2 regions of the Pseudomonas cichorii genome follow, and region 1 is predicted to be linked to the other one. Evidence: predicted binding sites of a transcription regulator. Region 1 holds the regulator's gene; the other holds the start of a gene.

Region 1 (5,731 bases):
AGAAGCAATATGCGCAGACCGAGCAAGTGGTTAGAATCGACGCCGCTGGCGGTGTAACGACAGCCAAGGGAATGAAAGCGTATTTGAACGACGGCAGGATGGACCTGCTGTCCAACGTAAGAGGACAGTATGAGTCTCGTTAAAACTCTTCCTTTTTTGCTCGGCCTGGGCGCAGCACTGGGAAGCGCGAGCGCCTGGTCCCTGCCAACCGACCGCGATCAGCCGATTCACATCCAGTCTGACGATGCGCAGCTCGATGACAAGAAAGGCGTTGCCACCTACAAGGGCAACGTGATCATCACTCAGGGTTCGATGAAGATCACCGGTAATACCGTGACCATCACTCGTAACGCACAGGGCGAAGTCGACGTATTCACCTCCGTCGGCAACCTGGCCTATTACGAGCAGAAACCCTCGGTAGACAAGCCGATCGTGCAGGCCTATGGCGTCACCATCCAGTATTACGCGGCACAGGATCGCATCGTACTGATCGACAAGGCCAAGGTCATCAACGATGGCAACACCTCCGAAGGCGAGAAGATCGTCTATGACACCGTGAAGCAGGTCGTCACCGCAGGCCGAGCCAATGGCGGCGCCAAAGTGACTGCACCGCGCCCACGGATCGACATGGTCATCCAGCCTAAAAAGAAAACCGAACAGCAGAAGGCCCAGTAAATGGCGACGCTTAAAGCCCAGCACCTGGCTAAAAGCTACAAGAGTCGTCAGGTCGTACGCGACGTAAGCCTGTCCATCGACAGCGGTCAGATCGTAGGCTTGCTCGGCCCCAACGGCGCCGGCAAGACGACCTGCTTCTACATGATCGTCGGTCTGGTACAGGCCGATCAGGGCCGCGTCCTGATTGATGACCTCGATGTCAGCCACCAGCCGATGCACGGCCGCGCCCGCGCAGGTATTGGCTATCTGCCTCAGGAAGCCTCGATCTTCCGCAAGCTGTCCGTAGCCGACAACATCATGGCCATCCTCGAAACCCGCAAGGAACTCGACTCAGCCGCTCGTCGCAAGGAGCTGGAAAGCCTGCTTCAGGAATTCCACATTACCCACATCCGCGACAACCTGGGCATGAGCCTTTCGGGTGGTGAGCGCCGCCGCGTGGAAATTGCCCGGGCACTGGCCACCGCACCCAAGTTCATCCTGCTCGACGAGCCTTTCGCAGGCGTAGACCCCATCTCGGTGGGCGATATCAAACAAATCATTCATCACCTCAAAGCCAAGGGCATCGGCGTGCTGATCACCGATCACAACGTGCGCGAAACCCTGGATATCTGCGAAACCGCCTACATCGTGAACGACGGGCAATTGATTGCCGAAGGCGACTCGGAAACCATTCTGGCCAACCAACTGGTGAAAGAGGTCTACCTCGGCCACGAGTTCCGCCTGTAGTCGATCCTGTGTGAGCTCTCTTGATGCGAGCTTTGCCTAAGCATCCTGTTGACAATGCATTTTTTGTCATGATGCTCTAGGCAAACACTTCAGATTCAGGCATATAACTTGCTTAAGCTGGCGCTTCGGCGCCCTGTAGTGGATGGCGCATGTGCGCCGGCGAATAAGGTGTTTAGCCCCTGCCATGAAACCATCGCTAGTCTTGAGAATGGGCCAGCAGCTGACGATGACACCGCAGCTGCAACAGGCTATCCGCTTGCTCCAGTTATCGACCCTGGACCTCCAGCAAGAGATTCAGGAAGCACTGGAATCCAATCCTATGCTGGAACGCCAGGAGGAAGGCGAGGACTTCGACAACTCCGACCCTCTGGCCGACAACATTGAGCAAAAGCCCAATACCGAGATCCAGGAGCCCAGCTATCAGGAATCCGCACCCACTGTGGACAACCTGGAAGAGGGCGAATGGAACGAGCGCATTCCAAACGAATTGCCCGTCGATACCGCCTGGGAAGATGTCTACCAGACCAGCGCCAGCAGCCTGCCCAGCAACGATGACGACGAATGGGACTTCACCACCCGCACGTCCGCGGGCGAAAGCCTGCAGAGCCATCTGCTGTGGCAATTGAACGTGGCGCCGATGTCCGACAAGGACCGGCTGATTGCCGTCACCCTGATCGACTGCATCAATAACCAGGGCTATCTCGACGAAACCCTCGAAGAAATCGTCGAAGCCTTCGATCCCGAACTGGATATCGAACTCGACGAGATCGAAGCCGTTCTGCACCGTATCCAGCAATTCGAGCCTGCCGGTATCGGCGCCCGCAACCTGAGCGAATGCCTGCTGCTGCAATTGCGCCAGCTACCGGCCAAGACCCGCTGGCTGAGCGAAGCCCAGCGCCTGGTCACCGACTATATCGACCTGCTGGGCAGTCGCGACTACACCCAGCTCATGCGGCGCATGAAGCTCAAGGAAGACGAACTGCGCCAGGTCATCGAACTGGTCCAGAGCCTCAACCCGCGCCCCGGCTCGCAGATCGAATCCACCGAAGCCGAATATGTCGTGCCCGATGTGATCGTGCGCAAGGACAACGAACGCTGGCTGGTGGAGCTGAATCAGGAATCCGTGCCACGCCTGCGGGTCAACCCGCAATATGCCGGTTTTGTGCGCCGGGCCGACACCAGCGCTGACAACACCTTCATGCGCAATCAGTTGCAGGAGGCCCGCTGGTTCATCAAGAGCCTGCAGAGCCGCAACGAAACCCTGATGAAGGTTGCCACCCAGATCGTCGAACATCAGCGCGGTTTTCTCGAGTATGGCGACGAAGCCATGAAGCCGCTCGTCCTGCACGACATCGCCGAAGCGGTGGGCATGCACGAGTCTACGATTTCCCGCGTGACCACCCAGAAGTTCATGCATACCCCAAGGGGTATTTACGAGCTGAAATACTTCTTTTCCAGCCACGTCAGCACCTCCGAAGGTGGGGAATGCTCTTCGACGGCCATCCGCGCAATCATCAAGAAACTGGTTGCAGCGGAAAATCAGAAAAAGCCGTTGAGTGATAGCAAGATCGCTGGTTTACTGGAGGCACAAGGCATTCAAGTAGCCCGTCGCACAGTAGCCAAGTACCGCGAGTCGCTCGGAATTGCACCTTCGAGTGAACGCAAGCGACTGATGTGATGCAGGCAGAGCCACAGCGTTCCAGCGGCAGGAATGAACTCCTGCTTCTTTATGCACTGGCAAAGGAGAAAGCTGTATGCAAGTCAATATCAGTGGACACCAACTGGAAGTGACCAAGCCCCTTCGCGAATACGTTGAGCTCAAGCTCAAGAAGCTCGAAGGGCATTTTGACAAGATTACTAACGTGCAGGTCACCCTGGCGGTCGAGAAGCTCAAGCAGAAGATCGAAGCCACACTGCACATCCATGGTGGAGAGGTCGTAGCCAACGCCGAACATGACGACATGTACGCGGCCATCGACCTTCTCACTGATAAGCTCGACAGACAATTGCTCAAGCATAAGGAGAAGCAGCAGAACATCCTTAAAGGTGCGACAGCTCGCTGACACTCATCCCAATGATCCGACTTGAAAACATCCTGACCCCCGGCCGTTCATGCGTGAACGTGTCGGGCGGCAGTAAAAAACGTGTACTCGAACAAATTGCCAACCTGATCGGTCGAGAAGTACCGAGCATGGACCAGCAAAGTGTGTTTGAAAGCCTTGTTGCCCGCGAAAAACTGGGATCTACCGGTTTTGGCAACGGCATTGCCATCCCCCATTGCCGCCTTGCAGGCTGTGAAACACCTGTGAGCGCAGTCATGCGCCTGGAATCGCCTATCGATTTCGACGCCATCGATGGTGCCCCGGTCGACCTGCTATTTGTCCTGCTCGTCCCGGAAGCGGCCACCGATGAACACCTGGAGCTGCTGCGCCAGATAGCCAGCATGCTTGACCGCACTGAAGTGCGTGACCGCCTACGCAGTGCCGAAAGCGGTGAAACGCTTTATCAAGTGGTACTGGACGTACAGAACGGACATTGAGCATGCGCCTGATCGTCGTGAGTGGTCGTTCGGGTTCTGGCAAGAGCACAGCGCTGAATGTGCTGGAAGACAACGGTTTCTATTGCGTAGACAACGTTCCTGCCGGCCTCCTTCCGGAACTGGCAGAGCGTGCGCTGATGAACAGCGAGCTGGCAGAGCCTCTGCTGGCAGTGTCCATCGATGCACGCAATCTCCCGAGCCACCTGACGCGTTTCCCGCAGATCCTCGCCGAACTTCGTGCACTCAATATCCAGTGCGACGTGCTCTACCTGGACGCCGACGAAGCGACGCTGCTCAAACGCTTCTCCGAAACCCGTCGTCGTCATCCGCTGAGCACGGCGAATCGTTCGCTGGCAGAAGCCATACACGACGAAACGACTCTGCTGGGGCCAATCATCGATCTGGCAGATCTCAAGATCAACACCACGCACCTGAACCTCTATCAACTACGCGACACCCTCAAGCTTCGCCTGCTGAACAGGCCTGAAGCCGGTACCGCCTTCCTGATCGAGTCGTTCGGTTTCAAGCGCGGCATGCCTGTGGACGCCGACGTCGTATTCGATGTGCGCTGCCTGCCCAATCCGTACTGGAAGCCTGAACTGCGCGATCATTCGGGCCTCGATGCTCCCGTTGTCGAATACCTGGCAGCCCAGCCTGATGTCGAAGAGATGTTCCAGGACATTTTTTCCTACCTCAACAAATGGCTGCCTCGCTTTGCTGCCAGCAACCGCTCGTACGTCACCATTGCCATTGGCTGCACAGGCGGGCATCACCGCTCCGTCTACCTGACAGAGCGCCTGGGTCAGGTCCTGCAACAATCACTCAAGAACGTTCAGGTCCGCCACCGCGACCTCAGCTGAAGGATTTTCACTGCGATGCCCGCTCGTCAAATCACCATTATCAACAAACTGGGCCTGCACGCCCGCGCAGCCGCCAAGTTCGTTGGCGTCGCAGGCAAGTTTCCTTGCCAGATCAGGGTTGGCCGCTCACCGGAGAGCATGGTCGACGGCAAAAGCATCATGGCCGTAATGATGCTGGCTGCCGGCAAAGGCACGGATATTCACCTGCTGACCGAAGGCGAAGGCGAGCAGGATGCCCTGGACGGACTGGTCGAACTGATCAATAACAAGTTCGATGAAGGCGAGTAAGGCGATTGGCTAATGCCTGGCAGTTAAGAGGCAGGGGCAAAATTCGTGGTGGGGCCTTGGCCGCGACAGTCATTTTCAGATGCTAAAAATGTGTTGCCTGTATACAGGCCGTCGCGGCCAAGGCCCCTCCACCTCGATAACATGTACGCACTGACTGAGGAGTCACCCCTCAAACCAGCGCCGTATCCATCACCATCATCAAACAAAAACCTGCAATCAATCCCAAACTGGCAATCTTGTTATGCCCGTTCAGGCGGGACTCAGGGATGATTTCATGGGTCACCACCAGCAGCATTGCGCCAGCCGCCAAGGCCAGGCCGAATGGTAGCAGTTGCTCGGCAATGCCCACCAGCCAGGCACCGAGCAGGGCAAAGAGCGGTTCGACGAGGCCAGAAGCCGCGCCAATCAGGAACGCCTTGCCGCGCGACATTCCAGCACCTGCCAGCACCATGGCGATCACCAGCCCTTCAGGCACGTCCTGCAAGGCAATGCCGATGGCCAGGCTATCAGCCTCCGACAGGCCACCACCCGCCGAAACGCCAATCGCCATGCCTTCCGGGATGTTGTGAGCCACGATGGCAATCACGAACAGCCAGATTCGCGGAGCAATCGCCGGATGTCCGGGCGTACCACCCAGCGGCGA
Region 2 (5,731 bases), 2.8 Mb from region 1:
TGGCGGTTGTATTCGAGGCCGCTGACACCGCCATCGACCCGGTGGTTACCCGCGTTCTGGTGGCGATGTTCAATTTCATGCAGGGCAAGGAACTGGCAGGGCAGGAGCGTGCCTGTGGCGTGGGCGGCTTTCTGGCGGGCTATTTCGATGCTGCAGCTCATGACCGGCTTCAACATCTGGTGCAGAGCCAGGAGCGTTGTTTCCAGACCTTCATCCAGTTCGCCGACGACGATGCCCGACGCCTGTGGCGCAATCAGGAAAGCAGCGATTGTGTGGCGCAGCTTGGGCGTTTGCGTGGCGTGGCGTTGAAAACCTCGGAGGCCGAGAAAGTCGATTCGATGCTGTCGGAGGTCTGGTTCGACCTTAATAGCCTGCGCATTGATGCCATGCGCGATATCGAGATCTACCTGGCCGATGGGCTGCTGGCCCGTTGTCAGGAGAGCATCAAGCAGGCTCGTGCCGATCTGGACAACCACCGCCAATTGCTCGCCCGTCTGGTGAGCCTGGAAGCTGAAGGCAGTGTCGATCAGGCGCGCCTGTTCAGTGTCCAGGCCATCGATCTGGACAGCACGCCAACCGATGGCCTGGGGCCGAACCTGGGGCGTTCGGTTCTGGATCTGTTGCAGTCTCAGACCCAGCGCCTGCTGAGCGCCAACGATGAGCTCGAAGAGGCACGACAGGCCCTCAACGAACGCAAGTTGATCGAGCGGGCCAAGCGCCTGTTGATGGATGAACATCAGTTGAGCGAAGGCCAGGCCTACGAGCGCCTGCGCCAGTCAGCCATGGAGCGCGGCCAGCGTATGGTCGACGTCTCCCAGACCCTGCTGGCCTTCGCCGCCGCTCGTCCTGCACCGCGCAAGCGTCACTGACCCTTGTGCACTTGCGCCGGGCAAGCGGTGCAGGTCGCGCCCCAGTAATGTGCGAAACGATCCCGAGGCGCACAGCGAGCCAGACACATCTTCGCTACAAGCCACGCGATTCGTGGTTGTTGCAGAGCTGGCATGCAAACTGCTTTACAGGTTGTGCAAGCCGGGTGCTTCAAGACGAAGACTGCGGCACATAAGCGAATTCCGGACAACGGCGTCCACACGTTCATCGGCAAAGGCCTGGAGCGTGTGTACGCCGTTTTTTTATGCGTGTTTTTGGGGGAGTGATATGGACGAGAAGCCAGATAGCCACGAGCAAGACAGCCCGGAAAATGCGCCTCGGCGGTCTTTCCTCAAACAGTCGCTGGGCTTGCTGGGCGGCGGTGCGGCATTGAGCATTCTGCCGCCAGGCTTGCAGTCCGTGGTCTGGGCTGCTGGCACCGATGGCCTGGAAACCACCAGTGCCAAGCTGGGGTTCATTGCCCTGACCGACGCTGCGCCGCTGTTCGTGGCTGACGAGAAAGGTCTGTTCGCCAAATACGGCATGACCGGTGTCGAAGTGCTGAAACAGTCTTCCTGGGGCACCACACGCGACAACCTGGTGCTGGGCTCGGCCAGTAATGGCATCGATGGTGCACACATCCTGACGCCCATGCCTTATCTGATCGCCGCAGGCAAGATCACCCCCAATAACAGGCCGGTGCCGATGTACATCCTGGCGCGCCTGAATGTGGGTGGTCAGTGTATTTCCGTTGGCAACGAATACGCTGACCTTAAGCTGGGCCTCGACTCGGCACCTTTCAAGGCTGCACTGGATGCCAAGAAAGCAGCAGGCAAGAGCATCAACGCCGCAATGACTTTCCCTGGCGGCACCCATGACCTGTGGATGCGCTACTGGCTGGCGGCCGGTGGCATCGACCCGAACAAAGACCTGTCGACCATCGTCGTGCCGCCACCGCAAATGGTCGCGAACATGAAGGTCGGCAGCATGGACAGCTTCTGTGTGGGCGAGCCGTGGAACGGGCAACTGGTCAATCAGAAGATCGGCTACACCGCCAACACCACCAGCGAAATCTGGAACAACCACCCGGAAAAAGCTCTGGCGTTGCGTGCCGATTATGTAGATGCCAACCCCAATGCGGCCAAAGCCTTGCTCAAGGCAGTGATGGAAGCACAGATGTTCTGCGATCAGCCTGAAAACAAGGAAGAGGTCGCCAAGATCTGCGCCAAGCGCCGCTGGATCAACGCACCTTACGAAGACATTGTGCAGCGCATGAAAGGCAACTTCGATTACGGCACCGGTAAGGTCGTGGAAAACAGCCAGTTCATGATGCGCTACTGGAACGAGTTCGCGTCCTACCCGTTCAAGAGCCATGACCTGTGGTTCCTCACCGAGAACAAACGCTGGGGCTACCTGCCGCAGGGCTTCGACAGCCAGGCGCTGGTGGACAAGGTCAACCGCGAAGACATCTGGCGCAAGGCTGCAGCTGAACTGAATGTACCGGCGGCACAGATTCCGGCCTCCACCTCGCGTGGTATCGAGAGGTTCTTCGATGGCAAGACCTTTGATCCGCAAAACCCGCAGGCCTATCTGGACAGCCAGACCATCAAGGCTTTGTCCTGATAGTGGCCACTCGCTTGGGAGAAATCGATGAACGCTGAAAGTAAAAGCTTCAAGGCCGCGGGAACGCCCGTGAGCGTTACCGGCAAGCCCGCCAGTCGCTGGCCTGCACGAATCAAGAACCTGCGTCAGTTCCTTGTGCAGGGTGTATTGCCACCGCTGGTGGTGGGCGCGCTGTTTCTATTGCTGTGGCAAATGCTCTGCAGCGGCAAGGGCGCGGCCTTGCCGCCGCCGACCCAGGTCATTCATGAAACCTGGGAACTGATCATCCATCCGTTCTATGACAACGGCGGCAATGACAAGGGCATGGCCTGGCAACTGCTCGCCAGCCTGCAACGTGTCGCTTACGGCTATACGCTGGCAGTGGTCGCCGGGATCAGCCTCGGGGTGCTGATCGGTCAGTCGGCCTGGGCCATGCGTGCACTTGACCCGCTGTTCCAGATCCTGCGCACCGTACCGCCACTGGCCTGGTTGCCGCTGTCGCTGGCAGGCTTCAAGGACAGTCACCCTTCGGCGATCTTCGTGATTTTCATCACTGCGATCTGGCCGATCATCATCAATACCTCGGTGGGCGTGCGCAACATTCCCGATGACTACCGCAACGTGGCCAAGGTCCTGCGTCTCAATGGCGTGGAGTACTTCTGCAAGATCATGTTGCCTGCTGCTGCGCCGTACATCTTCTCCGGCCTGCGCATAGGTGTCGGTCTTTCCTGGCTGGCGATCATTGCCGCCGAAATGCTGATCGGTGGCGTGGGTATCGGTTTCTTTATCTGGGATGCGTGGAACGCCTCGCGCATCAGCGACATCATCCTGGCGCTGATCTACGTCGGTGTCGTCGGGTTTCTACTCGACCGGTTGGTGGCCCTGATCGGTCATCTGGTCACTCGCGGCACATCGGCCGGTTAAGGAGCAAGCACATGAATGCGCACGACAAGTATCTGAGCATCGAAAACGTCAGCAAGACCTTCGAGCGTGATGGCGTCTCCAGCCAGGTCCTGACCGGCGTCAACCTGGAAGTGGCGCGGGGCGAGTACATCTCGATCATCGGCCACTCGGGTTGTGGCAAGTCCACGGTATTGAACATCGTGGCCGGGCTGACCGAATCCACCAGCGGTGCGGTAATCCTGGATGGCAAAGAGGTTCGCACACCGGGCCCGGATCGCAGCCTGGTGTTCCAGAACCATTCGCTGCTGCCCTGGCTGACGGTCTACGAGAATGTGGCGCTGGCGGTCGATAAAGTCTTCAAACGCAGCAAGAGCAAGGCCGAACGTCATGAATGGGTGCTGTATAACCTGGACATGGTCAGCATGAGCCACGCCCTGCACAAGCGCCCGAGCGAAGTGTCTGGTGGCATGAAACAGCGGGTCGGCATCGCCCGTGCGTTGGCCATGCAGCCCAAGGTCCTGCTGCTGGACGAACCCTTTGGCGCGCTGGATGCGTTGACTCGCGCCCACTTGCAGGACGAGGTGATGCGAATCCAGAGCGAATTGCAGAACACGGTGCTGATGATCACCCACGATGTGGACGAAGCGGTGTTGCTTTCCGACCGCATCGTGATGATGACCAACGGCCCGTCGGCGACCATCGGTGAAATTCTCAAGATCGACTTGCCGCGCCCGCGCAACCGCATCGCTATGGCCGATGACCCGCTGTACAACCAATATCGCCATGCGGTATTGAGCTTCCTGTACGAGAAGCATCGCAAGGTGGAGGCGGTGGCTGTTTAGCACCACTGCCGTGTAAGCGAATTCATTCGTGAATGAATTCGCTTGGCAGATGTTTAAAGCAGCGTCCCGATCCACATCCATAACGGCAATGTCCCCACCGACAGAAGGGTGGTCAGGCAAATCGCCGAGCTGGTTTTCTGGACGTCCGGCACGGTCCGGGCAAAGCCCAGCACATTGACCCCGGACGGCCCGGCTGCCATCAGCACCAGCACGGCCCGCGGCATGCCTTCGATGCCCAGCACGACACAGGCCAGCAACACCAGCAGCGGCATCAGCGCGAGTTTGGCGAAGGTGATACCCAAGGCCTCGGCGCTGGGTGTCAGCCGGTAGCTGGAAAGGTTGGCACCCAGCACGATCAAGGCGCAGGGCAGGGCAGCCTGGGCCAGCCAGGTGGTGAGGTGATCGGCCCAGTCGGGTAATGCCAGGCCGGACAGATTCAGCGCCACGCCCAGCAACAGACCAATGATCATCGGGTTCGCGAGGCTCGCAATCAATGAGCGCGAATTGAACGGCTCGTTGCCCGCAAAACTGTCGTACAGGCTCTGGAAGCTGAACAGCAACAGGCTGTGAACGGCAATCACGGTAAACAGCAGAACCAGCCCCGGATTGCCGAACAGACCGGCAATCATCGGAATGCCGATCAGCACGTTATTGGAAAAACTCGCCGTCAGGCCGAATGGCGTCGGGTGTCCGGCAAAGCGGTGGTTTACCAGATTGACCAGCGCAAACACCATCAGCGCAGGAATGAAGTAGGCCGCCAGTATCCGGATATCCAGACCATCGTGCAGGGGTGCCTTGGCCATGCCGGTAAACAGCACCATGGGCATGAACAGCTTGAAGGCCAGATTGCTCAGGGCCTTGGTGCTATCGGGAGTGAGTGTCTTGCGGCGTCCCAGCACGTACCCCAGGACGATCAACAGAAATATCGGCAGGATGGCTTGGGAAACGGCCACAGATTCAAGCTCCTTGGGGGATGGCCGGGCATTATTGCGCTGTTCGCCCGGCCATGCCTATCACATCGCCCCGATATCCGGCTTGAGCGTGCTCGATCCGCCATAGATGGGTGGGTGAGTGACGATATGGGTCAGGTCCACCGCCGAGTTCATCAGTTTTTGCAGGTCCGGTCGCGGGCGGGACAGGCGCGGGTCGCCTGCGGTGGCCTGTTCGAGCGCCTGGGCGCAGGCCATCAAGGCTGCATCGCCCCGGAAGCCGCCAATCATTTGCAGGCCGAACGGCATGCCTTTGTGGTCCAGACCACAGGGGATCGAGACGGCAGGGTTGGTGGTCAGGGTGATGGTGTAGCACAGCGCCAGCCAGCGATAGTAATTGTCCAGCGGCACGCCATTGACTTCACGCAAATACAACTCGGTCCACGGGAAAGGCGAAACCGGTGTGGTGGGGGCGAGGATCAGGTCGTAGCGCTCGAACTGCTGCTGGAAACTGCGGAAGATGCGGCTCTGTTCGCCATGGGCCTTGACGCAATCCTGCAACGACATGGCCGCGCCCATTTCATAGTT

What was found. The regulator sigma-54, encoded in region 1, starts transcription at its own class of promoters, with help from an activator protein. The targets are predictions, from matches to a motif close to ANTGGCATNNANNTTGCTNT.
Region 2: KGD89_RS09995 (CmpA/NrtA family ABC transporter substrate-binding protein) is a predicted target of sigma-54. The motif match lies at 996-1,015, and genes of this name have one in related genera.

Annotation. Positions count from the first base shown of each region.
Region 1 is NZ_CP074349.1:4,991,277-4,997,007, forward strand. It holds gene lptC (LPS export ABC transporter periplasmic protein LptC) at 1-143, shown strand, start outside; gene lptA (lipopolysaccharide transport periplasmic protein LptA) at 130-675, shown strand; gene lptB (LPS export ABC transporter ATP-binding protein) at 676-1,401, shown strand; gene KGD89_RS21240 (RNA polymerase factor sigma-54) at 1,586-3,079, shown strand; gene hpf (ribosome hibernation-promoting factor, HPF/YfiA family) at 3,156-3,464, shown strand; gene ptsN (PTS IIA-like nitrogen regulatory protein PtsN) at 3,476-3,940, shown strand; gene rapZ (RNase adapter RapZ) at 3,943-4,800, shown strand; gene KGD89_RS21260 (HPr family phosphocarrier protein) at 4,816-5,088, shown strand; gene KGD89_RS21265 (ZIP family metal transporter) at 5,258-5,731, opposite strand, start outside.
Region 2 is NZ_CP074349.1:2,236,799-2,242,529, forward strand. It holds gene KGD89_RS09990 (nitrate regulatory protein) at 1-869, shown strand, start outside; gene KGD89_RS09995 (CmpA/NrtA family ABC transporter substrate-binding protein) at 1,156-2,490, shown strand; gene ntrB (nitrate ABC transporter permease) at 2,518-3,393, shown strand; gene KGD89_RS10005 (ABC transporter ATP-binding protein) at 3,405-4,214, shown strand; gene KGD89_RS10010 (AEC family transporter) at 4,268-5,167, opposite strand; gene KGD89_RS10015 (amidase) at 5,228-5,731, opposite strand, start outside.